DNA from 3 places in the Psychromonas sp. psych-6C06 genome. Region 3 is predicted to be linked to each of the others. Evidence: predicted binding sites of a transcription regulator. Region 3 holds the regulator's gene; each other region holds the start of a gene.
What was found. Region 3 encodes LexA, which represses DNA repair genes until DNA is damaged. Its sites were predicted from a motif close to TACTGTATNNNNATACAGTA; they were not measured.

Region 1 (7,812 bases), on a different contig from region 3:
CCTAAGGCTTCAAGATAATATTAATGCCAATATTAGCGAATATTTAAAGCAACTGGTTAGTGACTCTCCAACGCTATAATTTCATTATATAGCTTTCTTATTAAAGGCGTTTCAATGTTGAGTTGTTGCGCTTTTTTTAATAAGTAACCATTAATATACTCAATTTCAGTAGGGCGCTTGTAAAAGATGTCTCTATTCATTGAAGAGTAGTTGTTGCTGGTGGCATCGATAACGCCATTAATGGTGCTTAATAATAACTGTTCATCAAATTTTAAATCTAATCTTTTAAGTACCTGCATTGCTTCTTTGATCAGTTGTTTTATTTGATCCTGAAATACCGCTTTTGACAACTCGCCATTGCTTATTTGAAAAATTGCACTAAGCGGGTTAATAGCAATATTAATCAGTAATTTTAACCATAATTTTTTCTCAATGTCCTCGCACCAATGACAGTTACCAAGTGCTTGGTTCAATGTCGCTAAAAGAGATGCAAAATTGCGAGAGGCGCAATTAAAAGGACCGAAGTAGGTAACGCCCAAGCCTGTTTGTACAATGTTGAATGGTGCAGAGAGTAAACTAGCATTTGCGGTGGTGGCGCAAATAATTGGGTTTTGGGGTAATAATTGCGCGACTTGTTCTGCGCAGCCCATGCCATTGTGCATTAAAATGATCACTTGCTGCTCACTAATCTGACTTCGGTATTGCTTGAGCGCTTGTAATACTTGAGGCGCTTTCACGCAAACTATGAGGGGACTACTTGTATCGCTTAAACATTGTGAAATAGAACAAGGATAACACTGTTCTTCACCTTGCAGGTTAGTGTAGTTAATACGTTGTGGAATATTATTTTTTCTGGAAACAAGGTGTACCTGCTGACCACAATTGAGCAAGTTAGCTGCCCATAAACAACCGATTGCACCATCTCCAATTATCTGCCATGTCATATTACTGTACATTTACCTTAACCTACTAGTTATATTGCTTTCATATATTTAATGTTAAGCGCATCATAACATAGCCCCAAGTGAGAAATTCTGGTAACTTAGCGCATATTTTGAATTTATTAACAGGAGAATAAAATGCCTTCATTTGATGTCGTTTCTGAAGTAGATGTAGCGGAATTACAAAATGCCGTTGATAATGCCAATCGCGAATTAAAAACACGCTTCGATTTTCGTGGTGTAAAAGCAAGCTTTAGTTTTGAAAAAGGAGTGGCAAAACTATCATCTGAGCATGATAAACAATTACGTCAATTACTTGATATTCTTCGTGTCCATGTTATTAAACGTGGTATTGACGCGAGCTCAATGGAAACAGATAAAGCCAACCATAGTGGTCAATCATGGTCTCAAACTGTCAAGTTTAAAGAGGGAATTGATCAACCGATGGCGAAAAAAATTGTTAAGTTAATTAAAGACAATAAAATGAAAGTTCAAACTCAAATTCAGGGTGAAGAGCTACGTGTGACGGGTAAAAAACGTGACGATTTGCAAGCTGTAATGGCCTTAATTCGCGGGGCTGAACTTGGCCAACCGTTCCAATTTAATAATTTTCGAGATTAAAGCAACATGTCAAAACGAGATTGTTACGAAGTACTTGGCGTAAGCAAAAGTGCGTCGGATAAAGAGATAAAAAAAGCCTATAAAAAATTGGCCATGAAGTACCATCCGGATCGTAACCCTGATAATCCGGTAGCTGAAAATAACTTCCGTGAAGTGAAAGCTGCCTATGAAATATTAGGTGATGAAGAAAAACGTCAACAATACGATGATTTTGGACACAGCGCTTTTGATGAAAATGGTCATGGGCGACAGGGCGGTTTCGGTCATGGTGGATTTGGTCAAGCGGGCGGTGGCTTCGACGATATGTTTGGTGGTATGTTTGGCCAGCGCCAACAACAGCAATATCGACCACAGCCAGAAAAAGGTTCTGATATTATCGCAACGGTAGAGATTACCTTAGAAGAAGCTGTTGAAGGATGTGTGCAGGAGATAAAACTCCCTAACAACCCTGTGCTTTTAAAAGTTACTATTCCGGCGGGTATTGATAAAGGACAGCGCGTACGTGTCAATGGTAAAGGTAATCCGGGGACACTAGGTGGCCCTCATGGCGATCTATTAGTCGAGGTAAGCCTTGCAGAACATGATACCTTTAAACGTGAAGGACGTGATCTGTATTGCGACATTGATACTCCTTATACAACGGCTGCGTTAGGTGGAAGTTTAAAAGTACCGACCTTTGCGGGCTTTATTAATATTAAAATTCCTGAAGGAACGCAAGCGGGAAGAAAATTCCGTATCAAAGGAAAAGGAATCAAAGCGATGAAAGGCGATGCGGTTGGTGATCTTATTTATGAGGTTGTGATTCCGACCCCGACATCACTTTCAGATCAGCAACGAGCATTGTTAGAGCAATTAGCGAACCTGTCTTAGCTGATTATCAATCTGTTAGATCTCATCACCTGGCTTGATGGGATCTTGTTCCTTGTCTAATAAATTTTGAATCTTTCCCGAGCCTTCTGACCAAGCATCTTGACTCCCTGATTCAATATCTTCCCAAACATCCTGACTATTTTCTTTACCTTGCTGCCATAATTCACTACTTTTTTCTTTACTTGATTCCCAGAGCTGTTGTGATTTTTTTGAGCCTTTTTCCCACCATGTTTCAGAGCTTTCTTTACTTGCACTCCAAATATCTTCAAAGGCTTTTTGAGTCGACTCTTTTGCTGCATCCCAATCAATCTCTGACGTATCTTCGGCATGAGTCAGTGCTGTTAGGCTAAATAGTGTACAGGCGATGATGAGTCGTTTCATTGTCTTTATCCTTGTGAGCAAATATTCATATTAGTCATTGAAATGGTTCAACAGTTCAAATATTCACTATTTTACTTGAACTATCTGTTAACTTTAACTACTGTGTAAAAAAACAGTTAAGAGTTTGTGTTACATGATATTATATATTGCCGAAAAGCCAAGTCTTGCGCGCGCGATCGCGGATGCATTGCCCAAACCCCATCGTAAAGCAGAAGGGTGTATTCATTTAGGCAATGGCGATATTGTTAGCTGGTGCATTGGTCATCTTTTGACTCAAGTTGATCCTGAAGAATACGATCCTATCTATAAAAAATGGCAGTTTGAACACTTGCCAATCATACCTGAAAAATGGAAGTTAAAATCAACGCCACGTACCAGCAAACAACTTGCTGTTTTAAAGAAACTCATTAAACAAGCTGATCAGCTTGTTCATGTTGGTGATCCCGATAGAGAAGGGCAATTACTGGTTGATGAAGTGATCCATTTTAGTGGTGTTAAGGGCAACAAGCTTCAACAAACACAACGTTGTTTAGTCAGTGACCTAACTATCAATGCCGTAAAACGTTCATTACAACAGTTACGCTCGAATCAAGACTTTGTCGCTTTGTCTACTTCTGCGCTAGCAAGAACACGTGCTGATTGGTTATATGGGCTGAATTTAACACGCGTTTATACACTACAAGCACAAAAATGTGGATACAAAGGGGTGATTTCAGTTGGGCGTGTGCAGACACCTTTATTAGGATTAGTCGTACGCCGCGATGAACAGATTGCCTCTTTTGTTAGTAAACCATTTTATGAGGTATTAGCGCACTTAAGTAGCGAGCAAAATGAATCTTTTACAGCAAAGTGGAAACCCAGTGAAGCGTGTCTAAAGTATCAAGATGAAGAGGGACGAGTAGTAATTAAAGGGCTTGCTGAAAATGTGGCCGCTAGAATATCAGGACAACAAGGGACTGTTTCTTCATTTGTAGCCAAAAATAAAAATCAAGTTGCGCCATTACCCTATAATTTGTCTGCCCTACAGATAGATGCAGCAAAGCGATACCACTATAGCGCGCAGCAAGTGTTAGACAGTTGCCAAGCATTATATGAGCGTCATAAATTGATTACCTATCCTCGCTCAGATTCACGTTATTTACCACGTAATCACCATCGTCAAGCAAACTTGGTTACTAAGGCGATTGCTCATAATGAACCTAAACTAAAACTGGCTAGTGAAGGGGCTGATTTAGCCATTAAAGGTCGAGCGTGGAATGATAAAAAGGTTGATGCACACCATGCGATTATTCCTACTGATAGCCATAAAGCGCTTGCGACATTGGACACACAATCACGGAATATCTATCAACTGATTGCCAAACAGTATTTAATGCAATTCTACCCTGATTATCGTTATGCAGAATGTGTTGCTGAGATTGAAATAAACGGTGGCATATTTATTGCGAAAGCTAAAAGCAGAGTAAGTGATGGCTGGAAAGCATTGTTAGATAAACAAGAGAAAGATACGTACCTACCCACTTTGAACAAAGGTCAAAAACTTCATTGTGCAAAAGGGGAAGTTGTGGAAAAAAATACCCAACCTCCTGCGCATTTTACCGATGCGACATTATTATCTGCTATGAGTAATATTGCGCGATTTGTAAAAGATGCAAGCTTAAAATCGGTGCTCAAAGAGACCGATGGTTTAGGTACCGAGGCGACGCGTGCCGGTATTATTGAGTTACTGTTTAAAAGGCAGTTTTTAAAACGAACAGGAAAGGTGATTATCGCCACTGACGTTGGTAATAAACTGATCCAAAGTTTGCCTGAAACCTTAACGCTCCCTGATATGACCGCACAGTGGGAGATGCAACTTAATGCAATCAGCGACAAGAAGCAAAGCTACAATGGTTTTGTATTACCATTACAACAGCAATTATCCAAAGTGATTGATCAAGCGATAACTGATGGACCTCAAGCATTAAAAGATTTGCCCATGACCAGTAACCCATTCAAAAAAAGTTATCGTAAAAAAACGACGATCAATAAAAGAGGATCAAGAAAAAAGCAAAGAGCGTAATTCAATAAAACATTCCATTCTGAACATCAGCTTACATGATAAGTTTACTTTGTATTGGTTGTTATTTAACCTAAACTCGAATAATGAAGACGAAATTGTCATCTATATTAACCACTTAACGGTTCATGCCATACAGTGCTGATAGTTTTCGGTAGTTCAAGGTAAATCAGCGTTGCAATAGCTGACTATTGTAAGCCGATTTAACGCAGCAATGTGGGAAAATAGCAGTGCTGTATCGGTTTGCTTACTCCGAGTTTAAGTTATTTTTATAAGATGACTTCTTCGATTGCTATATTGACTCTTAGTCAACATACTACATGTGCTGTTATTTATGGGATTAATATATGTCGGATAGTTTTTTATTGTTTGATGAACAAGCTAAAGAGCAAATAAGTGAACGCTTATTACCACTATTTGTCGATCAAATATTGCTCAAAGCATGGGATACGAAATCTCCAGCTGAATTCCCTTCACAAAGTCGTGTTTACGCATATGTCAGTGACCGACATGCTCCGGATGTGATTGAAGCCGCTATTAAAGGTGACTGGATATTAGCAATATTACCCTATGAAGGTGCTATTTATGCTCGCAGAGGTTTTTGTATTGAAGAAAACCTTGAAAAAGCACTACTAGAAGCACAACTTGCGACATCAAAGAAAGTGGATGTGCTACGTTGTAATGGAAAAGTTGTTCTTAGTACTGTTGTCTTGGGGGAGTGTTTCAATTTATTGCCTACCGCGAAAAGCTTAAGTTGGCGTGATCGCATGTCGTTAGCATGGAAAAACATTACTAAAATCCGTGCTATTCGCCCACAAAAAATGAGCTTCACGACCGAAAATGAAAGCTGCTTTAGTACCGCGTTAATTGGTTTAGTCATTATCGAGCATGCACATGGTTCGTCACTCTCTCGCAATATATTACCTGATACTCATATTAATGATGGTATGTGCCACTCCATGCTAGTCGCGCCACGAAGTGTCGTGGAAATGCTGCGTTTCTTTGTGATGGCTCCCTTTTCTAGAACGGTTAACTTACCTAATTTTCTCGGATTATTAAAAACTAAATCCTTTAGCGTAGTGAATGGTAAAGCGCTAACTTATACAGTGGATGGACAACTTCATCAGGCAGACCAATTAACACTAGATACACAATCTAGAGTACTTAATCTTCTAGTCGGCCCTGCATTGCCAATTGTAGACACTTCGCCAAGTCATAAAGAGCAACGCAAGATATCACGATTGCCAGCCGGAGAAGCAATTACTGCAATGGTTAGTAAAGAGCTTCCTTTTGTTGCACACGCTGCGACGGAAGAGTTTAAAGATCTCTATCAACTACTGCGTGAGAATGCGAAAACTTCTAATTCTTTTTTGACATTAATGGTGCTATCAACGTTATTAGCGAGTGTTGGCTTGTTTGCGAATTCAGCCCCTGTCATCATTGGCGCGATGATACTGGCACCGTTAATGGCACCTATCATCTCATTTTCTATGGGATTAGTAAGGCAAGATAATAGTTTACTAATATGTAGTATCAAAACCCTATTGATAGGGCTTTTCCTCTCTTTAGGTTTTGCCGCAACAGCCAGTTTTATTATGCCGATGGAAACCATTACGCCCGAAATTGCCGCAAGGTTAAGCCCTAGTTTATTAGATTTAGCCGTCGCTGTAATTTCAGGCATCGCTGGCGCTTATGCTCATGCTCGCGTCGAAGCCGCAAAAAGTATGGCGGGTGTTGCTATTGCGGTTGCCTTAGTGCCACCACTTGCGGTAATGGGGATTGGTTTAGGTTGGCTTGACTTTCATGTCACGAGGGGGGCTTTGCTTTTATTTCTAACTAACTTAGCTGGTATTGCTTTAGCCGCTTCGCTGACTTTCTTAGCGTTAGGTTTTGCTCCATTCACAAGAGCTAAAAAAGGCTTAAGTATTGCTTTGCTAGGAGTCGCGATAGTCAGTATACCTCTAGTTTTTAGCTTTATTCGTTTATCAGACGAGTCTTCGATTATCCAACAATTACAGGGTAAACAGATTGGTGAGGTAACTCTTCGTCAGGTTCATGCAAATGCAATAAAACCCTTAGCATTGTCAGTCGAACTGGTAACGCCTTCTGCTTTGACAACTGCGAATATAGATTTTATTAAAGATAATATTGAACAGCAATTGCAACGCGAGGTGATACTTGAAGCAAACATTGTTATTAGAAGATAAAACAATTTTTGATGCTCTTTAATGTAGCTAGATTTATTGTGTACTGATCTGTTTATACGTAAAAATTGTTTTTGCTAATCCTACTATTTGTCAGTTGATTGTCGTAATATGTCGTCAATCAACTGGCAAATGGGGTTTTCAAAAAATGAAAGTGTTAGTCGTTGGCGGGACGGCCGATGGACGTTACTTGGCTAGTGAGTTATTTGAGTTAGGTTTTAACGTTATCTACAGTATCGCAGGCCAAGTGCGTAAAGCGACCTTACCTTGCCCTGTGATAACTGGTGGTTTTACTCAGTTTGGTGGTTTGCAATCCTTTATTATCGAAAATAAAATTACCCATATAGTCGATGCAACGGATCCTTTTGCTCAAAAAATGAGTGAAACTATTGCACGTGTTGGGAAAGTGCTATCGCTGTGTACAATTCGCTTCCAACAGCCACCTTGGATTGAAAAACAGCAAGAATATTGGATAACAGCGACTTGTTGGACGACATTGATTCAAGAGTTAACAAAATACGAGACATTATTTATTGGTGTTGGTCAGATAAGTGAAGCGTTATTATTGCGATTAGCCGCGCAAACTAAGCTACTGCTATTACGTACGGCTATGCCTGTAAAATATACATTACCTGAGAATACCATTTGGATAAAAGCTCTCGGCCCTTACCAACTTGAAAATGAGATAGAGCTTCTTAAAAAACACCATGTAGATGCCGTTATTAGTAAAAATAGT
Region 2 (7,812 bases), on a different contig from region 3:
GGTGATGGACGCGTCGGTTAATATTTTCTTTCTAGAAAAGTTTGATAATATCACTGCGGAGCAAAGCCAGTACCTTTCACGTCAGAAAGCGCGGGTATTATCAGGGCTTGAAGCCTTAAATGAAGCGCCGATTAATGCACAGTTGCCACTATCTGATGGTTTAATTCGACTTGCTTGTTTCTTAGATTGGGGCATTTATCGTGAACGTATCAACTTGAAAGCATTAACTAATTTAACCCGTTTGTTGGATGTAGCACGTACCGATAAAAACTTTATTAAAACGGCACCGCCGATTGATGGTTAATAAACGCAAATAAAAAAGATCAGCGCCTTGTTAAATTTTTCGTAAGCAATAATATTGCTTACGCAGTCATGTGCAGGGGCTTTTACCCTAGGGTCTGTTGATCTTTGCCGTTTAAATTTTGTTCAACACAACGCGTTTTGAGCAAGGCAGACGGGATGTGGCTTAGTCATTCTAAGCGAATTTCGTCTAACACAGGGCAAAGCGTGTTGTGTTGAACCCGAAGGGCAACATTTGTTGACCATTTTTACTGCGTTTTCGCCTATTGATGTGGAATAACCACACGGCATAGGCTCAGCCTTGTATAAATAGCCAACAAATTGTTGCAAAAATAAACTTGAAAGATCAACAGACCCTAGTAAGAATCAAAAAGTTGCTTGCTTTTTTGATTTGAAATCAAACGAATTGTGGGTTTATTGTCACTATTTTGTTGCCCATGAACAGATAAACCAATGCAATGCTTATCATCTGGAAATAGCAGTGCTTGATAACAATCTTCGGGTGATTGTTGTTTTGATGTCAATTCTTCTTTAGGCACAAAAGAGAGGTTAATATTATCGTTGAAATGCGATGTGTGAGCCTCTTTTACCTCAAAGCTAAAAGTATCTAAGCCTTGGCTGATCCCTAAGCCCGTTGCTTTTACAAAGGCTTCCTTTAATGTCCAATATTCAAAAAAACGAGTTGGCGCCGCAATAATACGTTGAGCTTCCTGACGGGAAAAAAAACGTTTGACGATAGCGTTAACATTTACTGTTCGAAATCTATTTTCGATATCGCAACCGATATCCTTATCAAGGCAAAGTGCACAGACTATCAATTCATCGTTATGACTTAAATTAAAGCGCAGTGGTAGGGGAGCCTGATAGAGCTCTGGTTTACCAAGTTTACTGATTGTAAATTGCCAGTCTGCAGGCAAGAGCGTCGCATACTCTGAGAGTAGCAATCGTATAAAAATTCGAGTGACCAGAGCGGTGTGTTTGGCGGTGTCATTTCGGTAGCGATCTACTTTTTCCGATTCTGCGTGACTTAATAACCCCTGTAGGCCCTGAGTTAACTTTACCTGTTTAGGATCGATAGTCCAAAGGTGGATTTCGTTCTCACTGAGTGGAATCGTTATTGTCATTAAAAACCTAGACTGGATAATAGGGTAAAATATGAGGGTGAAAATTTTAAGCTGGAATAGTCTAGATAGCAAAAAGGAGGATAAATCCCCCTTTGTATATGCATCATATCGCGCAAAAAATTACTTTTTAAGTTGTGCTGTCGCAGGTTTGAATGAATTAATTTTTTTATTCACTTCACGACGCTCTTTAGAAAGCTCTGCACCAACGATGATATGATCATCAACACGATCTTCATAGTCGCATAACATGTTTTTAATGATCGCTTTGATATCATTCTGATCCATGTCTGCAGTAATGTAGTCTACTAGGTTACCTAATAGCTCAACACGTTTACGGTTATCACGAATCTTTTTATCGTTATCGAGAATTTCACGCTTTAATTTGTTTTTACGGCGTGTATTTTTTACTAGTTCAAGTACATTCGACATTTGTTATACCTTTTTTATCATTGTATTTTTTATGTTCTTATTTCCTGCTTTTCTATTATACCTATTGATAAGCATAACGCTGTTTTATTTTAAAAATAATAGCAGCTAATCGCAATATTATTGTGTTGTATCATTAATTTAATTATTTGTGAATGCATTTGTTATTAATAATTCATGACATGTTTAATTAACACTTCCAGTTAAGCATCGCGGACCTTAACTCGGTTGTTATTATCACGACTGCGCTTTATTAGTTCGTTATCAGTATTGAACTGTTTTGATTTTGATAACCGATCATACAGTAATACATTCACTGTTGCGGCTAAGTTCATACAACCGATAGTTGGCACATATACCACCGCATCTGCTTGGTTGATTAGGCTCTGTTTTAGTGTCCCATCTTCAGGGCCAAATAGATATAACGCTTTCTCTGGGTGGATGAAACTAGGTAGCGGAATTGCGCCTTCGACGAGATCGACACAGATAACTTTGACATCATCTTTTTTATTATCCAGTAGCTGTGCTTGTTGAGTCAGCGGAATAGTACTCGTTACTTTTTTGGTATCGGTATTAAGCTTCACGGCACGATCGTATCGAGTTCCCGTATAAACGACTCTATCAACTTCATAGCAACCTGCTGCACGCATTACTGCACCTACATTAGTCGCACTTTTAGGATCACTTAATCCAATGGTGACGCTTTGCTTTGTCATAGAATTTCTTATATTTTTATGCAATTAAATGTGCTGATATTTTAACGAGAGTGGCAAAATTATGCAAAACATCAAACATTGATTTTTCGTTGATTAGCGAAGTTCCCTTTGAGGTATTACGCTTTATTAAGCGCTGATATGAGGTAATCGATGGTAGCTAAAATTAAAAGAACCGAGCAACAATGGGTTCGTATCTTATCAAAAAATGAGTTACCCGCTATCACCTCAGTGGCTACCATGTTAGATAAATTTTCCGATAACGATACGGCCTCTATTCCTTATTTAAGTAAAGCGATTTTACATGATCAAGGGCTTTCCTCTTGCCTGTTAAAAGTGGTAAACAATACACCTCGCATTGCCGTTTCCCGTGTTAATACCGTTTCTCGCGCTGCCATTGTTTTAGGTATACGTGCAGTAAAAAATATCTGCCTGACATCAAAAGTGTTAGGGGGGTTATTAGCAAGTCAAAATTTATCACCTGAAATCCATCATCGTTTAACGATGCTCATGGCAAATGCTTTTTATGCCGGCCTATTGGCTAAAATGATGGTGCCTAATCACAGTGAAGATACACAAGAGCAAGTCTATTTAGCGGCTATGATGTACAACATTGGCGAGACATCATTTTGGAGTACCCCAAATGAGTGTGCAAATATACTAATAAAAGAAGCGGGTTTACCCTCTGAAAAATTCCAACAGCGTTGTGAACAATTATTGTCTTTTGATTTTAACGCGTTGAGCATTGGCCTCGCTAAAACATGGAATTTAGGGGAGCTGTTAATTAAATCATTAGATTCACCTGAGTCAAGAACCGTCGAGATGCAAACTATCAGCCTTGCAAATCAATTAAGTGAAGCGATTTCTCAGCCTCCAGAAAATAAGCTGATATTTGATAATATTTTAAAGCGTATCTGCGTCAATATGAAAATTGAGGTGAAGTTTTTAAAACAGCGCATTGAGCAAACTCGTGAGCTAGCTATCCAACTGCTAAGTGCTTATGGCGCATCGATATTAGAGCATCATATTAAACCCTTGCCAGTTGCGAGTGACTTTATTAATCCAGTCTCTAGTACATTTCTGCTAGAAATAAGCAAAGAGAGGGCCTTACTTACGACGGTTAAAAGCTTGACTCAGTTATGTAAACAGAGCCATAACATTAATGACTATTTAACTTTAACCCTACAACAAAGTGCAATTACTTTAGGGTTTGATCGTTGTGTCTTTTGGATGTTGAGTGCAGACAGGAAAAAAATAGAAGCTCGTAGTTGCTATGATAAAGCTGGTAATTTACAAACATTACACCGCTGTTTACATATCAGTAATAATGTTAATCTGATTAGCCATGTATTAGAAATGGATAAAGCGATTATTGTGGAGAGCCCAAGAGATCCTAAATGGTCAACATATATCACTATTGAACTGACAAAATTAGTGGCTGGTGGAACAATATGCCTTGCACCAGTTAAATTGGATAATAAGATTATCGGTATTGTAAGTGGTCAGCATTTGTCTGAATGTGAGAAAATCAGCGCTGATGACTTCTCACAATTTTGTTTTTTGATTGAACATTTAAACATCTGTTTAAGTTTTATAGCGCCTCGTTAAAGTGCTTCAATCTCAGTTAAACGTTGCGTTAGTTCAGCAAGGTCAACTTCAACGTCATCCTTTGTTTCTTCAGCCCAGTTCAAACCAATCACCACATTATCTGCTAAAAGATCATCTACCCAGTACTCAAACCAATCTGCCAATGTGATAGCTGTAGCAGTATAGTCTTTCCATTCATCAATACAATGTGCCTGGGCAAGCGTTTGTGTTGACCATAAAGGCATCACCTCTGTTTCTTCAAATTGAATTGAATCAAGTACGACCCAGTCTTGTGTTGCACTATCTTGAAGCGCCCAAAGTTTCTGTGTTGGTTTTACGTCATTTAAAAATAATTCAAGTATTTGTGAAATGTTCATAATATTCTCTTATATGATGGGAGCGATTATGTACGCATAGTACACCGATTTGCGTCAAAGGAGCTATTGCTTTATTCGTGCTTAGCATTGCAATTTTATTATATTTGCATCAATTATAAAAATAACTGACAATAAAGGCTGTTTTTATATACAGGCTTTAATGTGTCCGATTTAACAGTTCAACCACAACGAAAAATAATTCATATCGACATGGATTGCTTCTATGCGGCTGTTGAGATGCGAGATAATCCTGAATATCGTGATATCCCGTTGGCTATTGGTGGCAAGGTTGATCGTCGGAGCGTGCTTTCTACCTGTAACTATTTAGCACGTCGTTTCGGTGTACGTTCAGCAATGCCGAGCTATAAAGCAAAACAACTGTGCCCAGAATTAGTGATTATTCCGGGACGGATGCAAGTTTATGTTGATATTTCGAAACAGATACGTGCTATTTTCGAACGGTATACTGATCTAATTGAGCCACTTTCTCTTGATGAAGCTTTTCTAGATGTGAGTGAGTGTAAGCTGTTTCAAGGATCTGCAACCTATATTGCTCAGGATATTTGCCGTACAATTTTTGAAGAGCTACAACTTACTGCTTCAGCAGGCGTTGCATCGGTAAAATTTCTGGCGAAAATTGCTTCCGATGAAAACAAACCTAATGGTATCTGTGTTATTCCTCCCGATAAAATTAGCGCTTTTGTTAAAACCTTACCATTAAAGAAAATCCCCGGAGTTGGAAAAGTAGCACAACAAAAATTAGCTGACAAAGGTCTATATTATTGTGCCGATGTACAGCAATATCCACAATCAAAGTTGCTTAAGGAGTTTGGAAAATTAGGTGGTGCATTGCTAGACTTTAGTCAAGGTATCGATCGTCGTGAAGTACAGCCTTTTAGAGAGAGAAAATCCTTAGCTGTAGAACATACCTTTAGTTATGATATTTCAGGAGAAATACAATGTACTGAAAAATTAATCCCATTATTTGAAGAGCTAACAAAGCGCTTGCAAAAAATACTCGATGAAAAGATGGTTGTAAAAATGGGCGTTAAAATTAAGTTTTCTGATTTCAGTATTAAAAATACAGAGCGTCAATCGACAGAGTTATCCATCACTTCTTTTAAGGTATTATTACATCATCTATTGCACAAAAGTCCGGTTAAACCGATTCGTTTAATGGGAATTTCTGTCGGGCTTGCTCCGCGTAAAGAGCAACAAAAAGCGGTACAATTAAACCTATTAGAATAGGAGTTATTCAATGCAAAATACGGTATTGGTCACAGGATCAAGTGCAGGCATCGGAGAGGAGTTTGCATGGCAACTTGCTCGCCTCGGCTATAACCTACTTCTCGTTGCGAGACGAACCGATAAACTCAGTGCGTTACAAAAAGCGATTACGCTTAAATTTCCACGTCAAAAATGTCTCACTCTTGCACTGGATTTGAACGAAGAGTCTGCAACACAAAGTATAAATAATTTTGTTGATTTACAGCAGATCGAGCTTGTTGGATTGATCAATAATGCTGGTTTTGGCGCTCGAGGAGCTTTTGCTGAACTGAGTGAGGATCGCCAGCGAGATATGGTTCAAGTAAACATTCTGTGCCTCACCCGCTTAACACATGCCTTTATCCCTTATCTGAAAAAACAAAAAAATACGTTTATTATTAATGTTGCTTCAACAGCCGCTTTTCAAGCTGGACCCAATTTAGCAATCTATTATGCCAGTAAAGCCTTTGTCCTTTCATTTAGTGAAGCGCTACATGAAGAGCTAAAAGGGCAGATACAAGTGAGTGCGTTATGCCCTGGTGCGACTAAGACCGAATTCGCTCAGATTGCTGGAATGTCTGATTCGTTAGTATTTAAAATGCGTGTGATGGAGAAACAAGCCGTAGTCTCATTCGCTTTAAAAAATAGGCATAAAGCGATTGCCATTCCTGGGCTAATAAACAAAATAGGGGTAATCATAGTAAAGCTATTACCCCGTTCAATTACCCGTAAACTTGCGTTTCAAATCCAAAAATGATCGTCATCTATTGAGTCAGGTTGCTGATGCCATCATAAATAAACTGAATTGCAAGCGCGGCTAATACAACGCCAAGGAAACGTTTTAAAATTTCATCGCCTGTTTTGCCTATTACTTTTTTTAGATTTTTAGAAATGATCATAAGTACAAAAGTGAGTAATAATGTAGATATGATTGCAGCCGATACCGCGATGGTTCCTTCTGTGTCGCTTTCCTGTGAAAACAGTAGCAGTGCAAGCGTCAATGTGCCTGGGCCTGCCAATAAAGGAATCGACATCGGAAATACAGATATATCTCTTTGCTCGCCTGTATTACTGAAATTAACATCAGATGTGATCATTTGAAAGGCAGTGTAGAACAGCAGTAAGCCACCAGAGATACGCAATGAGTTTATGCTAATACCGAGATGATAAAACAAAGTTTCACCATAATTTCCGAAAAGAATTAGGGTTAATCCACTGATGATTATCGCTTTGCTTGCCATCACATATCGGTATTTTTTGTCTCCATCATTAACCAAAGAGTTAAAAATAAGTGCGGCCCCGATGGGGTCGATGATGACAAACAATGCTGTCATCGCATGCAGGTATGCTGACATATCCATATTTTATTCCTTAAAAAATGAGGTGCGCAAACCCTGAGATAACCGGCAAGGTAACCAAGGTACGTAAAATAAAAATAACAAACAATTCAACGATGTTAACGGGGATTTTACTACCCAATAACAATGCGCCTACTTCACTCATATAAATTAATTGTGTCACTGACATCGCGGCAATAATGAAACGAGTCATATCTGATTCTATTGATGTAGCAAGAATAGAGGGAATAAACATATCAGCAAATCCTACAACAATAGTTTGTGATGCAAGTGCTGCCTCTGGGACTTGTAGTAATTCTAAAATAGGGATAAATGGGTAGCCCAAGTAAGCAAAAATAGGTGTGTATTCAGCAATGATTAACGCGATGGTTCCCATTGCCATCACAACCGGTAAGACACCAAATACCATATCAATAACGTTTTTTAAGCCGTCTTTTAAAGTGTGTGTGACACCATGACTTTTTGACGCTTTTAATAGTGCCTGTTCAAGCCCCCATGAAAAAATGTTATGGCCTTGTGGCGTCATTTCTGAATTTTTGACTCGTGGGGTTTCGTCGATATAGTTGTCTTTTTTCCAACATAACGGTGGTAACTTAGGCACAATAATCGCAGCCACTACGCCGGCCATACAAACAGCAAGGTAAAAGGGTAAAAAGAGGTG
Region 3 (7,812 bases):
TAACCCCAATTGATGATTGATGATAGTATCAAAGCTCCAAATGAATATAAGGACCTGAAATGTTTACTATTGTTGAAGCCGATTTAACCAATGAAGCGCATGCAAATGCGTACTTAACTCTTATGTCACATTACGCATGTGATCCGATGGGAGGCGCTGAAGATCTATCTGATTTCGCCAAGCAGAACTTAGTGAGTACATTATTAAAACGTAGCGATGTGGTTATTTTGTTGGTATTTAAAGATAAGCAACCAGCCGCACTACTAACGGCCATTGAAGGATTCTCAACATTTGCTTGTAAGCCACTGTTTAATATCCATGATGTTGCAGTATTTAAGGAGTTTAGAGGTTTAGGGTTAACGACCCTATTGTTCACTGAAATTGAGAAAATAGCTAAGCAACGTGATTATTGTAAAATAACGCTTGAGGTGCTTTCTGGCAATGAGATCGCTAAAAATGCCTATATTAAACAGGGGTATTCTGATTATCAGCTAGATCCGACACATGGTAGTGCTCTATTTTGGAGTAAATCTTTAAAGGATTAACTGTTGCTTACGCTCTAATTTTCTAAAGATCCACCATAAGCTCAGGCCACGTGCCAACATGAAGGCATTCATCGCGATCCAAAGCGCATGATTGCCTGTTTCTGCAAACAGAAACCAAGCAGGAAAATACACCACCAGCAATGAAAACAACATACTGTTACGCATCTCAGTACCACGTGCCATACCAATAAATACGCCATCAAAAACAAACCCCAACATCGAAGTAAGCGGAATCAATATTAACCATGGGAGGTAATTGATCGCTTCGAGCTGCACTGCTTTAATGGAGGTGATCTGTTCAATTATCCAAACACCAAAAAGATAAAAACCTAATAGCTGTAATAGGCTAAAAATAAACGCCCAAAAGAGAGTCAAATAGATACTCTCTTTTAATTTATCCAAGCAACGTCTACCAATATTTTTACCTACTAACGCTTCTACTGCATAGGCTAACCCGTCCATAGAGAAAGAGATAATAAGCAAAAAGTGCATCAATACTGAATTAGCTGATACTATATCATCACCCAATTTTAAACCCTGCATTGTCATAAAGGTATAAGTTACCTGCAAACATAAAGTACGAATAAAAATATCACGATTTAGAAGAATAAAAGGGGCAAGTGCTTCAATGCGAATCGCTTCTTTTTTTAGGCGAGTAAAATCGCCTTTTTTATAAAAGGGCCGAGCAAGTCGGTAGACAATCCAAAGACCACAGGTAAGGGCAATATAATCAGCACACAATGAGGCCCATGCAACACCTGCTACACCCCACTCAAAAAATACTACGAATACAATATCTAAGAGAATATTAACGCTATTGGTTACGATCAACAGTAACATCGGTGCTTTGGCGTTTTGCATGCCTAATAGCCAACCTAGTAGCACCATATTCAATAGGGCTGCTGGCGCACTCCAGATACGTATATCAAAATATTGTTGTGCATAAAATAGAACCTTTTCACTCCCTTGTACAAAATGAAAAGCGATACCAGAAATGAGGCTTTGCAACATCAGAATGGTAAGCGCAAGTAGCAAAGCAATAAACATGGATTGCATTAACAGGCGTAATACCTGTAGATGATCTTTCGCCCCTACCGCTTGTGCCACAAGTCCAGTAGTCGACATACGTAAAAAGACTAAAATCCAGAAGGTTAATGTCACTACCATCGACCCCACCGCAACACCCGCGAGATAATAGGACTCAGGTAGGTGACCTATCACTGCAGTATCAACTAGCCCTAGCAAAGGCACACTAATATTAGAGAGCATCATTGGTAAAGCAATGGCGAAAATTTTTTGATGATTACTGAAATTTAGAAAGGCACTTTTTAACATGATAACGCTTACAAAGTAGGTAATGGCCGATTAATAAAAATCGACCGTTCGTTTAGTCGCTATCGATTTAGCTCGATGATTTTGTGGATATCTTCTACCATCAAGTCCATATCCACATGAGGAATACCATCTTCATTCAATACCGCTTTAAAGGTTGCTTGATGCTCGCCCTGGGGATTTACTAGTACCAGGGAAGCGCTATGATCGACTAGATAGTAATCATCTTTATTATCGCCCTCTTCAACGATGCTATAAATAAGCCCGAGATCCTGTGAAAATGGGAACAGTTTTTCATGGGTACTAGTGGTGCCAATAAAGGCAGGATTAAAATAATTCACGTATTCAGCAAGGTTATTGGCTTTATCTCGATTAGGATCAACAGAAACGAAAACAATTTGTACATTCTCGTATGGGGGCTTGCTTAATTCAGGGTAGACACGATCTAAATCAGATAAAGTAGTTGGACAGATATCAGGGCAGAAGGTATAGCCAATGAAAAAAAGTGTCCAATGTTCTTGTAAATTTTGGTTGGTAAATGTCTGTTTATTAGCCATTTCAAATTTGAAATCGGGTAACCGCTTACCCTCTTTCTGTAATACCAAGGAAGGGTTATCGGAAATATTTTTTACTGAATTAAATAGTATAAACCCCAGCAGTGCTGTGGCGACCACAAGCAAACCAATTACCCAACCTTTTTTCATTATTTTTCCTACATCCAATCAGCGGTACGAATCACACCCACGGCGATCCCTTCGATATCAAAAACTTGATGTTCAAGATCTACTTTAATAGGAGAGAATTTAACATTTTCCGCTTTTAATGTCACTTGACTGCCTTCGCGGTAAAAACGCTTCACGGTCACATCGTCTTCAACTCGGGCAACAACAACTTGTCCGTTATTAATATCTTTGGTTTTATGCACCGCGAGCAAATCACCATCCATAATACCGATATCTTTCATACTCTCGCCTTGCACGCGTAATAAAAAGTCAGCAGCGGGGTGAAATAGAGCAGGATCAACATCATAATGAGACTCTACATGCTCAGCAGCCAAAATTGGCTCACCAGCAGCAACCATGCCCACTAAAGGCAATCCCTCTTCAATGGGGATAACATTGCTTTTATGCTCTTCAACAATACGAATACCACGTGAGGTACCCGATAAAATTTCAATTGCGCCTTTACGGGCCAAAGCTTTTAAGTGCTCTTCTGCTGCATTGGCACTTCGAAATCCAAGAATTTTTGCCAGCTCAACGCGCGTTGGAGGCATGCCCGTTTTATTGATGCAATCTTTAATCACATCTAATACTTCACCTTGGCGTTTAGTTAAATCTTTCATTACTTACCCCGCTATCAATTATTGACTGTAAACATACACAGTGTATATCTATACAGAGTAATATTCTAGCGATCTGAGTAATAAACCTCATTTATGGATAAGCAAAACGTTACGATATTGTTATTTGCGCGAATTTTGGCGTTAAATCATCTACCAATAACCCGTTATTGTGACGATTATTCACCTTGAATTACGCAAAGCTAATACCAATCGAAAGGAGCATGTAAGCCAAATTTTGCGCTGGAAAATAACTTAGCCGAAAGGGTAAATGGTTATTACATTTGAGAAAGCTCACGAAGAGATGAGATATTTTAACCAGTAAAATAGATCAGCGATTTATTTCGTTTGCTATAACGGCGCTGTATATTAAAAATCATCATTCTCTGGCTCAAAAAACGATAACGCTTCCATTAGTCAGAATTAAGGTTAATAAACCTATTGGTAAGTAATGTCTTGATATTTTAACCAACCAGAGCGCTGGGGAAGATCAGCTATTTGATGTGTGGCATTGATCATACCGCCTTGGCTATTCCAGTTATAAATTCCACTAAAAGTGATCATTTCACCTATCGCTAAATTATTTACTGCTGGAGCTTCGTTGAGGTTATGCTGAATCAGTATCTTTCGACCAGAACTGAGGCGAATAAGTATACGTTGCGAAACATATGGCGTTTGTTGATTATCCAATATCTTTGTAATGCGCCCAACGCTGGTGACTAATACACCACCACGTTGTTGTTTATATAAAAATTCGATATGTTCAGCACCTTTTAAAAGTGCTTCCGCTTGATCGTTACCATCATCATAGAGATGACTCAGTTGCTGACTTTCATTGTTAAAACAACCAGATAATATGACAACCAAGAAAGCAAGATAAGCATTACGATTCATTGAACTATAATCGTCCTTTGAAATTAAGCGCAGTAGCACCCGATTCATCTTTCGGCCCAAGCCATGAAAGAGCTTGTAAAATTGATGGGTCAAGTTTTTCACGTCCAATAATATTACCCTGAAGCTGATACGCACCACCCTCTAGTAATAAAATATTGGCATTAGTGGTAAGTTGCTCTGAATGTTGCTTTAAAGAAGCTACCAAATTCCCCTCTGAACAACTTAAGTCTACACTTGGAGTAGCGAAATCAATATTACCCATTGGGCTTTTTACTCTGGCTTCATGCCACACTAAATAGCCATCTAACTCGCTACAGTAGGGTAAATCCTGTGTCGCATTTTCAATTACTAGCGTAAATTTACCAGATGGTGTCACAGGCACAGGTAGTTTTAAATAAGGAATAATTTCAGTTGCTTTCATATCCACATTAACGTCGGATAAAGTCAAACCTGAAAAGCCATAGGCCACAGCTCCTGTCCCATTCAATATTTTACGGCCATTATTAAATTTAATATCTGCTTTGAGCTTTAAGGTCAGCAGTGCCAACCAATCAAATTGCCAAGTAACTCTTTGCAATTGAAATTGATTACGATAATCAACCTGTGACAGTTTTCCGTTCCAGATTGACCCAGAAACATAACCGACTTGAATACCTGCATCAGCAGGAATAAACCGCGTTATCATACTTGCCGGTGCAGTAAGCACTAACGAGATAAGATAAAGCGCTACAAACGCTAAACTAATTTTTAATTTCATAATGGTTCTCTCACCTATTAATAGCCAAGTAACAGGCGGTTAACTTTGACATAACCGGTACGATCGGTTTTTGCTAAATCTGCATTTAAGACGGCAACACCATGTTGATTACTCAGCTTGGTCAGCCATGCTAAAAAAGCATCAAACTCTACTTCATTTATCCACACTTCAATCTTATCTTTTTTATTGACGATACGAGAAAAGGTTATCTGGTTTTGTCTTGCACTACTATTTAAAATTTGTGTCAAGTTACCACGTCTTTTAGTCGCTTTACCTGCACCGGACTTGAGTAATAGCGTTGCTTTTTCTTGTGTCCAGGCCAGTCTTGTTTCAGCACGCGTTAATTGTTTTTGGGCTTCACTTAACTGATTTGATAGTGGCGTCCAAATACCCCAATACAATACTGCAATGCCTATCACAACCGCACTGGCTACAGCGAGTTGCTGTTCTCTTGGCGAAATGCTTTCCCACCACGCTTTAAATTGTTCCATGGCTACTCTTTCCTTATTGTCAGTAAACCGCTTACTTGGTTTTTACTGCTGTTTAATGCGCCCTGTTGCACTGCATAAGGCTTAGGTAATGCGCTTGCAAACTTTTCAAATGCTTGGAAGTTAGCACCAACAGCAAGAATTCGCATCTCCTGCTTTTGAGCATCATATTTCAACGTGCTTGGCGTGAGCTGTTTATTGTTTTTAAATACAGGCGCAAGATCATCAAGCATCTCTAAGAATTGCGCCGATCCATTACCCTCATTAATTTCACCAAGCATGGTGGTTAATTTTCGTTTGATGCGTGAATAAGCAAGTTTACTTTGGTTTGGAAAAGCCAGTTTATAAACACTTTCGACTTGTCCTTTTACAAGGTCAACCTGTGCTTCTACTTTATAGCTTTCGATATATAAGTTAATGCAACTAACTACAAAGAATAAAGCAGCCAAAATTGCCGGTAATCGCCATTTTAATAAATTTTGATTAACCGCTTTTTTTACTTTGAATTCACCAGTTAGGAGGTTAATTTTACAACCAATAGTCCCTGACGTTAATAATTCCATTGGCATAGTTGGGAAATCATTCATCCAATCACCACGGTGATCTTCTAAGATGGGACTATAACTTTCGATGATCTGCTTACTATCTTCTTCGATTTTACTGGCTAAAATCACATCAAGCATGGAAAGCTCACAGCTCCATGCAACCTCTTTGCTCTCACGAACAATCCAGTAATTGTCCAACTGCACTGCCTGCCAGTTTCTGTCTGCAGGAAAAGGCAACGTCAGCCCTTCTGGGATAAACTGTCGACATACAATTTGTGCATCTGCTAACCAACCTAACCAGTTATACATACGCTGTTTATCACATACCGCAACATGCACCATATCGGTACGTTTAGCAACGACAGTAAAGTGTAATTTTTCAACATCACCAGCTAACTCTTCCTCAATCAAATAAGGTAAAGCTTGTTGCATCTGACGGTTGAATGTTCCCGTGATTGGCACGGCTTTAATGGCAACATCAACACCTGGTAACAAACAGACAACATGACGCGTGGCTGCTTTTTCAGTTAATGTTTTTAGCTGTTCAGCATTATCAATTTCGCCCGATGCGATGATCTCTTTTTCACTATCAGACCAGATCAGCCAATGCTGTTTTTGCGAAGCTTCACTTGCTAGGCGGATTATTAATCGTTCACTCACCTATACTCTCCATCTATTTAAGCCCGCCCGATTGGTATCGGATCACTTTGGCCTTGTTTGAATCCATTTCAAATAATATCTGTACTGCGGTAATACGATCTTCAAACTCGGCCGCACCATTTAATTGAAAATACTCACTACTCACACTGAGTTGTTTTTTTATCTCTTCCGAAATCGCTAAACCACTAAAAACACTGTTAGCTAAGAAATCATCAATATTATTCCAGCCACTGATCGGCCTCTCTTCTAATACACGCGTAAAGTCACTTAATGCCAAGTCAAAATCACGATCAAAAATGGCAAAAATAATTGCAGCATGTTCCACCTTGACAGTATTTACATTAATCTTTTGATCAACGCTTGGAATAGCACAAAGATATGGTTCAATTCGTTCATAAATCTTTTGCCCTACACCTTGCACTGCACGTAATTCACTGATGTCTACCATCATGTTATTACCCGCTAAATGAGAGACTGCGCGCGCTTGGTAAATACTGTCTTCTGCGCCTTGCGCCGCATTACTAATATCATCTTGATCAACCCAGTCACGTGCCGATTCAGCAATCATCTCTGAGGTGTAGTCGTTGACACCAATTGCTTCTAATAAAGCCTGAAACTGTGTGACAGGTGTAGCACGCACATTGCCTTGATCTTTTACATCTAAAGCATTGAGATTAAAACAGCTACGCATATCTTTAAAGTCGCCTGCAATACTGCCATTTTCAAGCGGGAAAACCATATCAGGCATTGCCCAGTTTTGATCTAAACTGACTACATCACTGTCACTGAAGTCCTGATTTAAAACCATGCGCCCAAAGTCACCAGCAGCTTGCCCATACCAATATACACTTTGTGAAAAAATAAGCCCTTCTGTACGCTTCAAGCTCAAAGTCAAACGGCCTGTCATTGTCGAGGCAATGGTGACCATGATGGCTAAAATCATTAACACTGTAATGAGTGCAATACCGCGTTGCTTTTGCATTACTTGTCTCATTACTTGCCAGCCTTACTTTCAGAGACAAGAAACATGCGACTTATTTCACCAAATTGTTTGCTGGTAAAACTTATCTCGATACCAGTTGGTAGTTTTTTGCCATCATTCCACGATGTTTTCCACCCTTCAGACCAATATCGGAAAGACAGTTTTTCAACATCCTCAAGTAAAATCTGTGTTTCAGGTTTTTGCCCAGCCACAATATCTGGGTATAAAAAATACTGACGCTGTAGTTGCCCATCAAAAAGTCGGTAACGT

Region 1: the regulator LexA is predicted to act here: its motif matches at 2,912-2,931, upstream of CW745_RS15235 (DNA topoisomerase III).
Region 2: the regulator LexA is predicted to act here: its motif matches at 4,664-4,683, upstream of dinB (DNA polymerase IV).

What each region holds. Positions count from the first base shown of each region.
Region 1 covers NZ_PIZM01000013.1:46,109-53,920, forward strand. Annotated here, with positions in the region: gene CW745_RS15210 (LPP20 family lipoprotein) at 1-79, shown strand, start outside; gene CW745_RS15215 (2-dehydropantoate 2-reductase) at 57-956, opposite strand; gene CW745_RS15220 (YajQ family cyclic di-GMP-binding protein) at 1,080-1,562, shown strand; gene CW745_RS15225 (DnaJ C-terminal domain-containing protein) at 1,569-2,432, shown strand; gene CW745_RS15230 (hypothetical protein) at 2,448-2,813, opposite strand; gene CW745_RS15235 (DNA topoisomerase III) at 2,947-4,875, shown strand; gene CW745_RS15240 (TIGR00341 family protein) at 5,220-7,079, shown strand; gene CW745_RS15245 (precorrin-6A/cobalt-precorrin-6A reductase) at 7,225-7,812, shown strand, end outside.
Region 2 covers NZ_PIZM01000001.1:485,600-493,411, forward strand. Annotated here, with positions in the region: gene CW745_RS02175 (glutathione S-transferase family protein) at 1-304, shown strand, start outside; gene CW745_RS02185 (4'-phosphopantetheinyl transferase superfamily protein) at 657-1,424, opposite strand; gene CW745_RS02190 (DUF496 family protein) at 1,545-1,853, opposite strand; gene CW745_RS02195 (RNA methyltransferase) at 2,054-2,566, opposite strand; gene CW745_RS02200 (HDOD domain-containing protein) at 2,717-4,171, shown strand; gene CW745_RS02205 (DUF2750 domain-containing protein) at 4,168-4,527, opposite strand; gene dinB (DNA polymerase IV) at 4,690-5,775, shown strand; gene CW745_RS02215 (SDR family oxidoreductase) at 5,786-6,550, shown strand; gene CW745_RS02220 (MarC family protein) at 6,558-7,154, opposite strand; gene CW745_RS02225 (YjiH family protein) at 7,165-7,812, opposite strand, start outside.
Region 3 covers NZ_PIZM01000006.1:77,538-85,349, reverse strand. Annotated here, with positions in the region: gene CW745_RS08990 (GNAT family N-acetyltransferase) at 60-545, shown strand; gene CW745_RS08985 (MATE family efflux transporter) at 534-1,880, opposite strand; gene CW745_RS08980 (SCO family protein) at 1,940-2,581, opposite strand; gene lexA (transcriptional repressor LexA) at 2,590-3,219, opposite strand; gene CW745_RS08970 (DUF3465 domain-containing protein) at 3,655-4,110, opposite strand; gene CW745_RS08965 (type II secretion system protein N) at 4,115-4,867, opposite strand; gene CW745_RS08960 (type II secretion system protein M) at 4,885-5,358, opposite strand; gene gspL (type II secretion system protein GspL) at 5,361-6,560, opposite strand; gene gspK (type II secretion system minor pseudopilin GspK) at 6,574-7,554, opposite strand; gene gspJ (type II secretion system minor pseudopilin GspJ) at 7,554-7,812, opposite strand, start outside.